DNA from 4 places in the Lutispora sp. QWL-02 genome. Region 3 is predicted to be linked to each of the others. Evidence: riboswitches for the same ligand, from Rfam matches in the RefSeq annotation. Region 3 holds a riboswitch; each other region holds the start of a gene.
What was found. A riboswitch is a leader RNA that binds a small molecule or an ion and turns the genes downstream of it on or off. The one in region 3 is predicted to bind cyclic di-GMP.

Region 1 (3,173 bases), 2.1 Mb from region 3:
CCGCTGTCATTGGTTCCCGTCTTATGGGCTACCGGAGATTTATATCCGATGCCCTGGGGCAGCCTGTTGCTGTAAATATTGTTTCTCAGGGATTCATCAAAATATTTGCTGTTAGCCTCCCCGAAGGTCTTGCCCTCATAAAGCAGATCCAAGATATGCCCCAGATCCCTTGGCGTGGTCCTGGGTCCTTTGCTGGCGCCGTACCTTTTGATGTTTTCATTATATGACATAGCCGGAGCAGGGCCTATCTCACTATATACATAGGTATTCTTCAGCCCCAGCTCTAAAAAAACTTCATTGAGCTTAACGTTGCCGAAATGCCTCAGCAATGTATTAAAATATCCGTTAACGGAATGAGTTATCATCTTATAGGTGAGCTGCTTCATGTTATACTTGCTTCCTGTAATTTCATCCGTATACTCTTTATCGATATCCAACTCTCCCAAATTATTTAAATAATATACCACTGCCGCCGCTGCCAGCTTGCAGGTTGACGCCGTCTGGAAAAAGCCCTCGCCTTCAAACTTGTCGGATAGCTTGCTGCCGTTGTAATCATATTCATAGCCTGTTTTTAATTCCTTTATATATATGCCTATGGTACCTTTTCCGCCGTTTTTCGCAAAGCTATTCACTTGTTTCTTTACCATGGCATCAATATCATCATAGAAGCGCTTTTCCGCCTCTGCCATCCTTTGCTCTTCTATCTCTGAGTCCTGCCCGTCCTCCTGCCAATCCGGATCACTTATCAACCCCTCGAAGGGCAGCCTATTTTTCTGCACCGCGTCTCCTGTTGTCTCGTCTTGCTGAGCTGATGCATTGGGCTCTGTAAGCCCTTCGCAGCATGGCAAAATAACAGAGGTAAAAGTAAATGATAAAATAAGAATGAAAGTCAAGATTCTTTTATTATTCACGAAACCACCCAGCCTTCCAGAAATTAAGAAGCAACAAAAGTTCTCCTGAATTTTAGATATGCTGTAGGACGGGTGGATATTACATCAAATTGACTGTTTTACCTATCAGTTTTCTACATATGATATATCCAGTTCTATTTTAGCGTTATCGTCTAATATTAAGGGTATGCACACAACCGTTGATTTAGCTGCACTTAATTGCATGTTATCTCCGGTTAAGACTGTGGGAGGCGTTATATCCACATGAATATTTTTTTTCGAAAAAATTGTTGCCGTATTCCCTAATATCATATTGCACAGCTCTGCAATGGCGCTTTTGGACATTTCATCGAGGGTCTGTATAGGCATTCCGCCCATCATTGCAGAAACGATCTTATAAGCTGTTTCATAATCAAAAGATACTACTACATTTCCGCGAATTTTACCTGCCAGGCCTATTATAATCATAACTTTGTCGCCGGTATATGGTGTGGCTTTAACATATAGCTCTCCAATGGCAGGCTCAAATCCAGTGGTTTGCCTTATCACGCTTCGACTTGCTGTGATGAATGGATTTATATATTCAACGTTCATTTACTGGCTCTCCTTTTATATGTAATTTTTGCTGCTTTAAACGGGATATACACCAATCCCGCTTACAAATCAAAAAAACCATAGTACAAATTTACCACGGTTTGAATAAGACAGTACTCCTATTGCAGCCCGACTATCGTAGTGTCCCACATTAGACTCGTAGCTTTGCGTCCCTGACTTTCGACAGGTTTGCCCATTATTGATTATACAAATTATTTTTATATTACCATCTGAAAATTGATATGTCAATATTTATCTTCTTTTCGGCATGCTGCATAACAGGCTATATCGTGAAGTTAGGTTGTCAATCCTTGAGTCGTTTACCTTTACAGGAGAGCTTTATTGAAGAAATGACATAATCCACCAGAGGTTATGGACAGGTCTTTTAAAAAAGTATATAGGTATTTTGAGATGAAGAAACTGTGCCATGAGGAGGAACCTGAGCGTTATATGGATGTCAGGCATGTATGCAAATGTGGTTCTATGCTGTCTTAGCTTTGGTTTCTACCAGTTCTATATCAGCTATGTGAAAATCGGCTCTGTTTGTTACGATCCAATCGAAATACTGATAATAAACCTTGAAACAGCTTCCTTTCTTATAAGGAAATCCATGCTTCTGATACCAATCCGTCTTCAATCTTACCTTGTCCCCATAATTATAGCTGCTGCACTCATATTCTTCGCATTGATCCGGTTTCATTTGATAATCCGCTCCTTTAAAATTATTTTATAACGTGCAAGCTCCAAACCTCATAATATAAAGAAAATAAAGACCTCCTAATCCATAGAAAGATATAGGAGGTTAAGAAACTCTGTATCTAAATGTTTAATATAGTGTCACTGCTCAAAATTAAGGTAATCTGTAAACAGGCATCATAAAATACAGTTTACATAATTGCCCCCTAATCTTAACTCAATTATAGTTTTCACACCCTTCAATGTCAAATGCTTCACCTCAGATGGTAGCAACTGTGAGACTATATAGAAGGCATGAATCGATTTAGATGTGTATCTTTAAGAATACTTCCATTTCTCTCCTTCTACATAGCTTGAACTATATTCATCTTTATTTTTTATATACTACTTCACCATTAATAATTGTATAGGCAACAGTTGCATTCGTATCTACCGCAGGCATCCCCTTAAAAATAACTATGTCTGCATCCTTACCTTCCTCAATAGAACCTACTCTGTCTTCAATGCCCAATATCTTGGCAGGATTGATTGTCAGCATATTGAGCACTCTCTCTATATCTCCGCCAAAACGAATTACTTCACCGGCTTGTATAATGATTACCTCCGGGTTTAATATGGGACCGTCAGTCATTATCGCACAGTTTACTCCTTTTTTGTCCAATTCCACCAGGACTCCTATGTCGATTTTGCCGCACTCCCCCGGCAGTAAAGGTACACCAATAGGTCCATAAATAACTCCTCTGCAGCCCGAGTCGACTATATCATCAATAAAATCACCGGCTCCCCAAGCATGATCAAGGGTAAACTCCACATTAAATTCCTTTGCTATCCTAATAGTTGTAAGCATATCAAACTGCTCGCAATGGACCTTGATGGGTATTTCCCTTCTAAGCACTCTGCAGACATTTTCCAACCCTGTATCATAAGGCACCATGGATGATCCATCATCCTTAGCTCCTGCCCTTTTATCCATGTATTCCTTTCCCTTAATAA
Region 2 (3,173 bases), 930 kb from region 3:
CCAACTAAACAAATTTTGAAACAGGCGAATGATATAGTGTAATCAATAGCTTGACCAAAATATTGGAGTCAGGGGTGAGAACATGATGGAGTATCCTTCCAAATATGATTTTTTTCTTAGCTTTAAAGCCCTTATCAATGATGATGGACATTTTGTTGACTATATATTGGTAAGCCTAAGTGATAATTTTCAAAACGCTACAAATATAAAGGCTGAACGAATACTGGGCAGAAAAATATCTGAAATAGTATTGGAATATGAAAACGATGTATTTGGGATAAAGGATATTTACTACAACATGATACCAAAGACTAGAAGAAAGTTTGAAAAGCATATATACGAATTAGACAGATGGTATTCAATCAATATTTTTAGTGATGATAGAGACTATCTAATACTTTTTTATAATGATATTTCAAGAATCAAAAAATCAAAGGAATCGTCTGCCGACCACATAAGAAATAGGGGAGAAATATATGATTTAGAGGAGAAGCGGGAGTATTTTGGCTATAAGGATAAATTGACAGGCCTTTACAACAGAGACTTTTTTGATGAGGAGCTTTCAAGACTGGACAGCTTTAGACAATTGCCCATAAGTGTAATAATTGGTGATCTAAACGGACTTAAGCTTATAAATGATGCTTTTGGTCATGACATGGGCGATAAAGCTTTAAAAAGGGTAGCTGAGATAATGAAGAGGGCTTTCAGAAAAGAAGATATAGTCAGCAGGGTGGGGGGAGATGAATTTGTAGTTTTGCTTCCCAAAACTACAGAAAAAACTGCCTTGTCTATAGTAAATAGAATAAAAGAAGACTGCATAGCAAATCCTCTTGACTTTATCAAAATAAGCATTAGCTTTGGAGCAGCAACTAAAAAAAATGGAGAAGAAGACATATTTGAGATTTATAGAAAAGCCGAGGATAGGATGTATTTCAATAAGCTTACGGAGAGCAAAGAAGCGAAGCTGTCAATGATCAAGTATCTTAAGGATAGGCTAGAGGAGATATCCTTTGAAACAAAGGCACATTATGAAAGGCTCAAAGGCCTGTGCCTCATGTTGGCTGATAAGCTGGGCCTGTCTGATATAGAAAAGGAAGAATTAAAACTCCTATGCGAGTTCCACGACATTGGTAAAATCGGTATTCCATCACAAATATTGCAGAAAAAAGGTGCTTTGAACAGTGATGAATGGGAAAGAGTGAGGCGTCATAGCGAGATAGGCTACCACATCATAGGAGCATCGAGAGAGACATTGGCAATAGATGAATTGATACTTATACACCATGAGAGATGGGATGGAAAAGGTTATCCTGGACTTTTGAAACAGGATGAAATACCTCATACAGTTAGAATATTTGCCATTGCAGATTCATATGATGCTATGGTAAATGACAGACCATACAAAAGCGCAATAAATAATGCTGAGGCTTTAAGAGAAATAGAGAGCAAAGCAGGAACTCAATTTGACCCATATCTGGCAAAAATCTTTGTTCAAATGATGAGAAGAGAAGAAGTAGCCATATAAGGGGAATTTAGTTTTTATGCTTAATTTCGATAGAAATGAAAAGGCAAACCTAGCGAAAGTTAGGGACGCAAAGCTATGAATCTAAAGCTTACTAAGCTATGATTGTCAGGCTGCAATGTTATTTAATATTGCAGCCTGATTTTTTATAGAAATATCAAGAATTGCGAATTCAGCTTATTAAAGAAGGAGGTGAAAAAATGAAAGGAAAGTTAAAAAAATCCATCGCATTTCTGATGGTATTAGTAATGATTTTCAACGTGGGCATTGCAGCATTTGCTGATGAAACTATTCTGAGTAATTTAAATCAAACAAAAGGTGATAGCAGCGGAGAGGGAAAGCAGACCACCGTTATTGATGCAGTTTATGGAGGGCATCCGGGAGGCCCTGCGAATCCTATTCAACAACCTGTAATACAGAAGGTCTACGAAATTAAATATTTGCTTAAAGAAACAGATGAACCAATTCCAGGCTTGGATGTGGTAACAGGTTCCGGCGATGTAGGCTCTACTATAGAGATTACTCATCCGGAAGTAGAAGGATACCAGGTTTTAGCTGATCAACCCATTAGTCTTGTAATAAACGAAGATGAAGAATTGAATAAAGTTGTAGTTTATTATGAGAAGATTGAGGCAGTTATCGAGAAACCTATAACTTTAACTTCTGAAATTGATGGAATTACTATTACAGTATCTGCTGATGCCGGGGTTATACCTAATGATACAATTCTTTCAGCAAGACTCATATCTGATAATGAATCTTTGGATTATGTAGAAGCAATTAGGGAAAATGAAGGAATTAATTTAGGACAGTTTCTAGCATTTGATATTACTTTGTTAAGCGGGAATGGTATCGAAATTCAGCCAAATGGAGAAGTATCAGTTAGTTTTTCCGGCGTTGAGTTCACTAATGATTTAGATGAGATTTTGGTTTATCATTTAGAACCTACCATGATTAGCAGGAATAAAACTCAGGAATTTAGAACGATGTCTGTTCCAAAAGCCTCAACTGATGGGATTAGGGTTAACAACATGCCAGCAAGAGTTCATAATGGAGTAGTTAGATTTAGCACAGACCATTTCTCAATTTATTTGGTTGGTACTACTGCAGCGGCAACCTATCAATTTTATAATGGCAGTGATCTAGTAGACACACAGATTATTCTGAATGGAGAATTTTTAGTAGAACCCAAGACTCCGGAAGCATCAGCAGGTAAAAAATTTATCGGTTGGGTTGTTGAAGGTGAAACGGCTCCTATAAATTTTGCTGAATCTAGGAATGTTACAACAAATAGTATTATAAAAGTAAATGCAGTATTTGAAGATGTATGTTATGTATACTTTGTCTATGATGGTAATGTAATAGCTACAAAAGAAATTGAACCTAATACAAATGTCGATCCTTCAAGCGTTCCTTTGGTTGTAAATAAACCAGGCAAAGCATTTTCACATTGGTCAACAACTATTGATGGGACAGAGTTTGATTTCAGCACAATAATTACACAAGATACTACATTATATGCTGTGTTAGCAGATCGTTGGAAGGTTACATTTGATACTCAAGGCGGAAGTGCTTTATTACCTAAATATATCATAGGTGGATCTTCTATAGGAACAATTGAAGCTACAACAAAATCCGGATATACATTTAA
Region 3 (3,173 bases):
ATTTTTCTTATAGGTTTTGCAGGAGCAATATATTTTATCACTGACAGCAAGCTATTAAAAGTAAAAAGCTCTTCTGTTGGCGAAGGAAGAAAGGATAGCTCCATTTCTTTCAACGATATAGGAGGACAAGAGATAGCTAAAAATGAGCTGCGGGAAGCCCTTGAATTCATAAAAAGCAATGACAAGCTAAAAGCCTTAGGTATTCGCCCATTAAAGGGTATATTATTGAACGGGCCCCCTGGAACAGGAAAAACTCTATTGGCAAAAGCTGCAGCTCAATACACCAATTCCATATTTTTATCAGCCAGCGGCTCTGAATTTGTAGAAATGTATGTAGGTGTAGGCGCCAAAAGGGTTCGTCAGCTATTCACCCAGGCCAAACAAGCTGCAAAAAGGATGAACAGGCACAGTGCCGTAATCTTCATTGATGAAATCGAGGTGCTGGGCGGAAAAAGAGGACAAAACCACAGCCACCAGGAACACGATCAGACACTCAACGAGCTTTTGGTCCAAATGGACGGAATTTCTTCTGACGATGAGGTAAAAGTCCTTGTGATTGGAGCGACTAATAGGTCGGATATGCTGGATTCGGCGCTCCTGCGCCCCGGAAGATTTGACCGCATTGTAAAGGTTGATTTGCCCGATAAAAAGGGAAGGGCTCATATTTTAAAGCTCCATACAAGGAATAAGCCTTTATCCGCAGAAGTCGAAATAGAGGCTATAGCAAGGGATACCTTCGGGTTCTCCGGAGCCCAGCTGGAAAGCGTAGCCAATGAAGCGGCCATATTGGCAATGCGAGATGAATCAAAAGAAATATCTTCCGTGCATTTTAAAAATGCTATTGAAAAGGTTATGATGGGAGAAAAGCTTGACAGGCTTCCCAGTGTCGATGAGAAGCTTAGAATTGCAATACATGAATCAGGCCATGCTCTGATAGGAGAGCTTTTATTCCCGCATTCCGTAGCCAGTGTGAATGTTGCATCAAGGAGCAATGCTCTTGGTTATGTGCGCAATACACAGGAAGACGATATGTTTCTTTATACCTGTGATTACCTTAATGGCCGCATCGCAGTATCCTTAGCCGGAGCTCTGGCCGAAGAGGTTCTGTTGAGCTCCAGAAGCACAGGAGCGTCAAGCGATTTTCAGAATGCATCGGACCTTGCCCGCCATATAGTATATGGAGGCATGTCTGAATTAGGCATAATATCGGCCGAAGATTTGCCAAAGGAAAAACTTCACAATGCTATTTCATCCATATTGGGAGAGGTAGAAAAAAGCACCCTTTCTCTATTGAATGAAAACATACAAATATTGAAGGATGTATCCAGCGAGTTATTGGATAAAGAAACTCTGTCCGGTGATGAGCTAAGAGCTTTGATCAAAAAAGAAGCCGCATAAAAAATATTGTCATTCTATAGGCTATAAGCCTGAGGATGACAATATTTTTGCTTATTTGCACCATTCCATAGATCTCTCCACAGCCTTTTCCCATCCTATATATTTTTCATTTCTCAGCTCATTACTCATGCATGGTATGAATATCCTATCAAGAAGTCCATTCCTTTTGTATTTCATCCTTGCTGTTCCAAAGACCTGAACCGAGACCCGCCAAATATGAGGCACCCAACGCAGTTGTCTCTATCATTCTTGAATCTATACAATCTCTTTACTGTTTACTATAAGATAAGTAGATATAAAGAATAAAGCAACAAAAATAAAAAATGATGCTGCAATAACTATTCCCAATACTTCTCACCCCTTCCCCGTTATGGCGAAAAATGCCTTTCATAATGCCGACAGCAACGCTTGATTATATGCATATTGAACTAAATAAAGCCGCCAATCATAAGATAGCGACTTTATAAATAACGCATCCACATTATTTAGCACGGCAACTGGCTGGCTTAGTAATCTTCACTGTAGCCCCTATAGCTTTGCGTCGCCACCTTTCGATGGGTTTGCCTTTATCAAGTTTTGTTTAATTGAATTATATTCCTGTATTCAACTCGTGGACATATGTCTAAATATACATTTATTTAGCACTAAAGACCCTGTTTTTTTATATAATTTGCAGGTATTATAGGCTATTATTTATAAGGCTATCAGTATATTTATCCAGATCTAGCACTAAAACAAGCTGCATCGGAATTTTATTTCTCCGCTAATTCTCTGATAGCATTCAGCGTTCTATCTATCTCTTCCATCGTATTGTATGGAGCAAGCCCTACACGCACCAGCCCGCCGCTCTCTCTCAAGCCTAAAACCCTGACCAGTTTTGAAGCATAAAAATCTCCATCCCACACAAATATGCCTCTGTCTGAAAGATATTCGGCTACTTCTCTCGGAGATTTGTTTTTCATGGTAAAGGATACTGTCGAAGTTCTTGGATATCCCTTTGGAGGACCATAAATTCTAACTCCCGGTATTCTTTCCAATCCATCTATAAAATGCTCTGTTATCGGCTGTTCATAAGCTTCCAGAGCCAACATACCGGCGACCACATTTCTTCTTCTGCCTATGAAGCCTTTTAACTCTTTTTCAAATTCACTTCCGTAGGTCTCGCCTATAGAAGCAATAAACTCTATAGCTTCTGCAGCTCCTGCTATTCCTTCGTGATTTAATGTCCCGGTCTCAAATTTATAAGGTGCAAAATCATCCTGTTCTTTAACTTTTATAGTCCTTAGCCCTTCTAATTTCTCCTTTTTGGAATATAGTACCCCAATATGCGGACCGAAGAACTTATATGCAGAACAGAAAAGGAAATCCGTATCCAAGTCTTTAACATCTATAGGGCCGTGAAGAGCATAGTGTACTGCATCCACAATAGTAAGTGCTCCTACTTCATGAGCCATTGAAACCATTGTCTTCACATCGCTGATAGTCCCTACTCCGTTTGAAGCATAGTTGAACGCTGCAACCTTGGTTTTATCATTGAGCTTGCTTTTAAAGTCGTTCATATCAATTATACACTTTTCCAGATCCACCTTGACATTATGTATTATTATACCCCTTTCCTCCTGCATCTCCCAGGGTCCTCTATTGCACTCATGATCTATATCAGTAATAATCACTTCATCCCCGGGCTTAAGATCTCTGGCTATAGCAGAAGCAAGGTTGAAATTTATTGTTGTAGAATTGGCACCAAAGGAAACCTCATCCCAAGAACATCCAAT
Region 4 (3,173 bases), 790 kb from region 3:
CTGCAAATTCAACCTTTCTATTATCTCCTTGATTCATAAAAATAAAGGGATCAAAATATCCTCCGTTGTCATATATCATTTTGTAGAGGCTCCCTACATAGAGGATATCATCTTCAACGCCATCATAAGCCTTTGCGGTTACAGCTACATACAGTTTTTTCAAGAAATCATTGAATAACGCATCGCTAACCGGCTCTCCCGTCAGGTTATTCTGTCTTACATTTTCTACTGTCAATCTATAAACCTTTGAGGACAATGAACCTTTATTTATCAGGTCAAAATATCCTTTTTCGGGATCATAGGCATATTGCGGCGGCTCGTTTCTGTCATTTTCAGCTTCGTAATTAAAGGATGGCTGCAAATTCTGTATTGTAAAGTTTGCTATAGTGCCTTCTCCACCACCGGCTTCTATCTCCAATGTGCCTGCTTGGAACGCTGCTGTGCTGGCTGCCTGGCTGGTAAACCATGCCATGGTGCCGACCCCAGCTAAGCTAAAGAGTATAGTTACGGCTATCATCATAGCGAGAAATTTCTTTTTCATTCAATCTCCTCCTATTTACTTTTTAGCAAGCTGCACAATTAATTAGCTGGGGTATATTGCTGAGTCCATCCTGGATTTTCGGTCTGGGTTGCATCAAAAGTAAAGTTTAGTGTGCCTGCTTTACCTTGATAGCTATTGTCTGCTCCTTCAGGAAGTCTGTAACTCATAACTAAATCTGTTTCTCCTGCGGCTGCTAAAGGTGTATTGAATTCTACAGGCTGGAATGCTCCAACATTGACCCACTCACCGTCATTTATTTTAATCTGAAGGGGATGATTGCCGCTGAACAGCCCCGTATCATTGGATGTTGTCATGCTTACCCTAAACTTCAAAGGCAATGTGCCAGTATTGCTAATTTTTATGGTATTGGAATCGGACCAAACTGGATATATATTAGAAATATCTTTGCTAAACTGAACTGTTTCATTAGCCTTAATCTCCAATGTACCTGCCGTAAACACATTATCTGCACTTGTTGCCTGGCTTGTGAACCACGCGAAGGATCCTGCACCTATACCAAAGGCCAGCATTGCTATCAATACTAAACTGATTATCGCTTTCTTTTTCATTTTTTCTTCCTCCCAATTTTTAAATTATTTTTTTTGATACCGAAACCTAAGCCCTGTCATCCTCCATCTTTAACGAAAAAATTCATTGTTATCCAAATTACTCCTTTCCCATGTATTTTTCATATCCTTAACGGGCATATATGTTGATAAAGGGCTAGCCCCTTATATCCTCAGCTTTTTCTTCTTTCTTACTCTTTTCTTCTTCATCCATCTCTTTTAGAAAATTCTTTATCTCTCCTCCAGCCAGCACCCCTACGGGTACCAATATAAAAAGCACCATGCCGATGGGAGTCTGGATGAATTTGGTCACATATCCCCCTTTGGGTATCCTGAAAATGTATTTGCCTACGATGTTTTCGCTATTGGCCTTAAGGTCTAAATCCTCTACGTTATTAGCATCTCCTTTGGTGACAAAGCTTCCGTCCGGATTTTTATCTGTTATCCTGTGAGTCACCAATGTGTTTCCGGAGGCTCTAAAGGTTATGATATCCCCTTTATCCAGTTCCTCCATCTTTACAGCCTTTGTTATTATCATATCTCCCGGCTTAATAGCAGGGCTCATGCTGCCCGTCAGAACATACATAAATTTGAAGCTTCCGATACCGGGAACATGCTTTGGATCTGATTTCGCTTTGAAAGAGGAAAAAATAAAAAGTGCAAGGCACAAAACCAAGGCTGCACAGACCACATCAAAGAATATTTTGATATACTTTTTTATCAATCGTTCCTTCCCCCCGTATCCCTCTGATTTTTTTAGTTAAATATATGGACATGAATAAGGTTTTATTCCTATATACATAGGAATTTTTTACTATATTTGCAGCTATAGTATTGACTTTTCCATCTTTTTTATTCCTTAGAATTTTATTCTATGGAAATATTTTATGCATTTGCTCCAAATAAATGATAAGCGCCATCGAAGGAGAAAAATAATTATTTTAAAGCCATGCCTGGCACACATAGAAAAACCCACCTACATTTGTAAGTAGATGGGTCGGTTGCACCATTGGCTAAATACACTCCAGGTGCCCATTTAGAAAGTGTATCTCATTGCCTCCCATATAGTATAAAGGACTTATTTTCTACAGGACTATATTACTATAGGTGGGAAGGCAAATTTTGTTATATTCAGTTGTCGTTTTATATTTTTTTTAAAACAATGTTTTATTGGTTCTTTGCTTTTTCTTCCGATTATACCTTTTTTTTCATTCCTTTGCTGCCGCTCAGGGCGGCGGACCGGATCAGTTCAAGCCCTTCATGCTCAGGCTTATCCGGCTTCTTTCCAGATCCACCTCCAGCACCTTGACCTTTACAATGTCCCCAACCTGTACAACTTCCATGGGACGCCTAACAAATTTATCTGCCAGCTCCGATATATGGACCAGACCGTCCTGATGGACGCCAATATCCACAAAGGCTCCAAAATCTATTACATTCCTCACGGTCCCTGTAAGTATCATGCCCGGCTTCAGGTCCTTCATTTCCAGCACATCGGTATGAAAAATGGGCTTAGGCATCTCATCTCTTGGGTCTCTGCCCGGCTTCTGCAGTTCCTTTATTATATCCCTCAATGTAGGCACTCCTACACCTATCTCCTCCGAAAGCTTTTCAACATTAAGGCCGTTGACCTGCTGCAGGACTTCTGCCAGTAATTTGGGCTCGCTTTTATCACATCCCAGCTTTTCAAGCAGTATCGTAGCTGCTTCATAGGATTCAGGATGCACTGCCGTATTATCCAGTATGTTTTGGGATTCGGGTATCCTCAGGAAGCCCGCGCACTGTTCGAAGGCCTTTTCTCCAAGCTTTTTCACCTTCAAAAGCTCCTTTCGGCTCTTGAACTTGCCGACTTCTTCCCTATAGGCCACCAAATTTTTTGCCACTGCAGAGTTTATGCCGGATACATATTGCAGAAGAGACGGAGTGGCAGTATTCAGATCTACCCCGACAGAGTTCACGCAGTCCTCCACCACAGCGTTTAAGGCTCCCGATAAATTTTTCTGAGACACATCATGCTGATATTGGCCTACTCCTATGGATTTCGGATCTATTTTGACCAGCTCCGC

Region 1: linked by a shared signal. The riboswitch ahead of AC4HCY_RS04850 (chemotaxis protein CheX) and the one ahead of AC4HCY_RS15095 (glycerol kinase) in region 3 are both predicted to bind cyclic di-GMP.
Region 2: linked by a shared signal. The riboswitch ahead of AC4HCY_RS19600 (S-layer homology domain-containing protein) and the one ahead of AC4HCY_RS15095 (glycerol kinase) in region 3 are both predicted to bind cyclic di-GMP.
Region 4: linked by a shared signal. The riboswitch ahead of AC4HCY_RS18940 (signal peptidase I) and the one ahead of AC4HCY_RS15095 (glycerol kinase) in region 3 are both predicted to bind cyclic di-GMP.

Annotation. Positions count from the first base shown of each region.
Region 1 is NZ_CM177762.1:1,104,101-1,107,273, reverse strand. It holds gene AC4HCY_RS04855 (serine hydrolase) at 1-911, opposite strand, end outside; gene AC4HCY_RS04850 (chemotaxis protein CheX) at 1,017-1,484, opposite strand; cyclic di-GMP riboswitch class I at 1,605-1,688, opposite strand; gene AC4HCY_RS04845 (hypothetical protein) at 1,966-2,184, opposite strand; gene AC4HCY_RS04840 (amidohydrolase family protein) at 2,551-3,173, opposite strand, start outside.
Region 2 is NZ_CM177762.1:4,112,460-4,115,632, reverse strand. It holds gene AC4HCY_RS19605 (HD-GYP domain-containing protein) at 83-1,525, shown strand; cyclic di-GMP riboswitch class I at 1,558-1,643, shown strand; gene AC4HCY_RS19600 (S-layer homology domain-containing protein) at 1,723-3,173, shown strand, end outside.
Region 3 is NZ_CM177762.1:3,181,566-3,184,738, forward strand. It holds gene AC4HCY_RS15090 (AAA family ATPase) at 1-1,398, shown strand, start outside; partial or broken gene AC4HCY_RS15095 (glycerol kinase) at 1,450-1,648, opposite strand; cyclic di-GMP riboswitch class I at 1,888-1,973, opposite strand; gene AC4HCY_RS15100 (cysteine desulfurase-like protein) at 2,151-3,173, opposite strand, start outside.
Region 4 is NZ_CM177762.1:3,968,318-3,971,490, forward strand. It holds gene AC4HCY_RS18930 (TasA family protein) at 1-541, opposite strand, end outside; gene AC4HCY_RS18935 (TasA family protein) at 580-1,110, opposite strand; gene AC4HCY_RS18940 (signal peptidase I) at 1,265-1,831, opposite strand; cyclic di-GMP riboswitch class II at 2,094-2,177, opposite strand; gene AC4HCY_RS18945 (Tex family protein) at 2,352-3,173, opposite strand, start outside.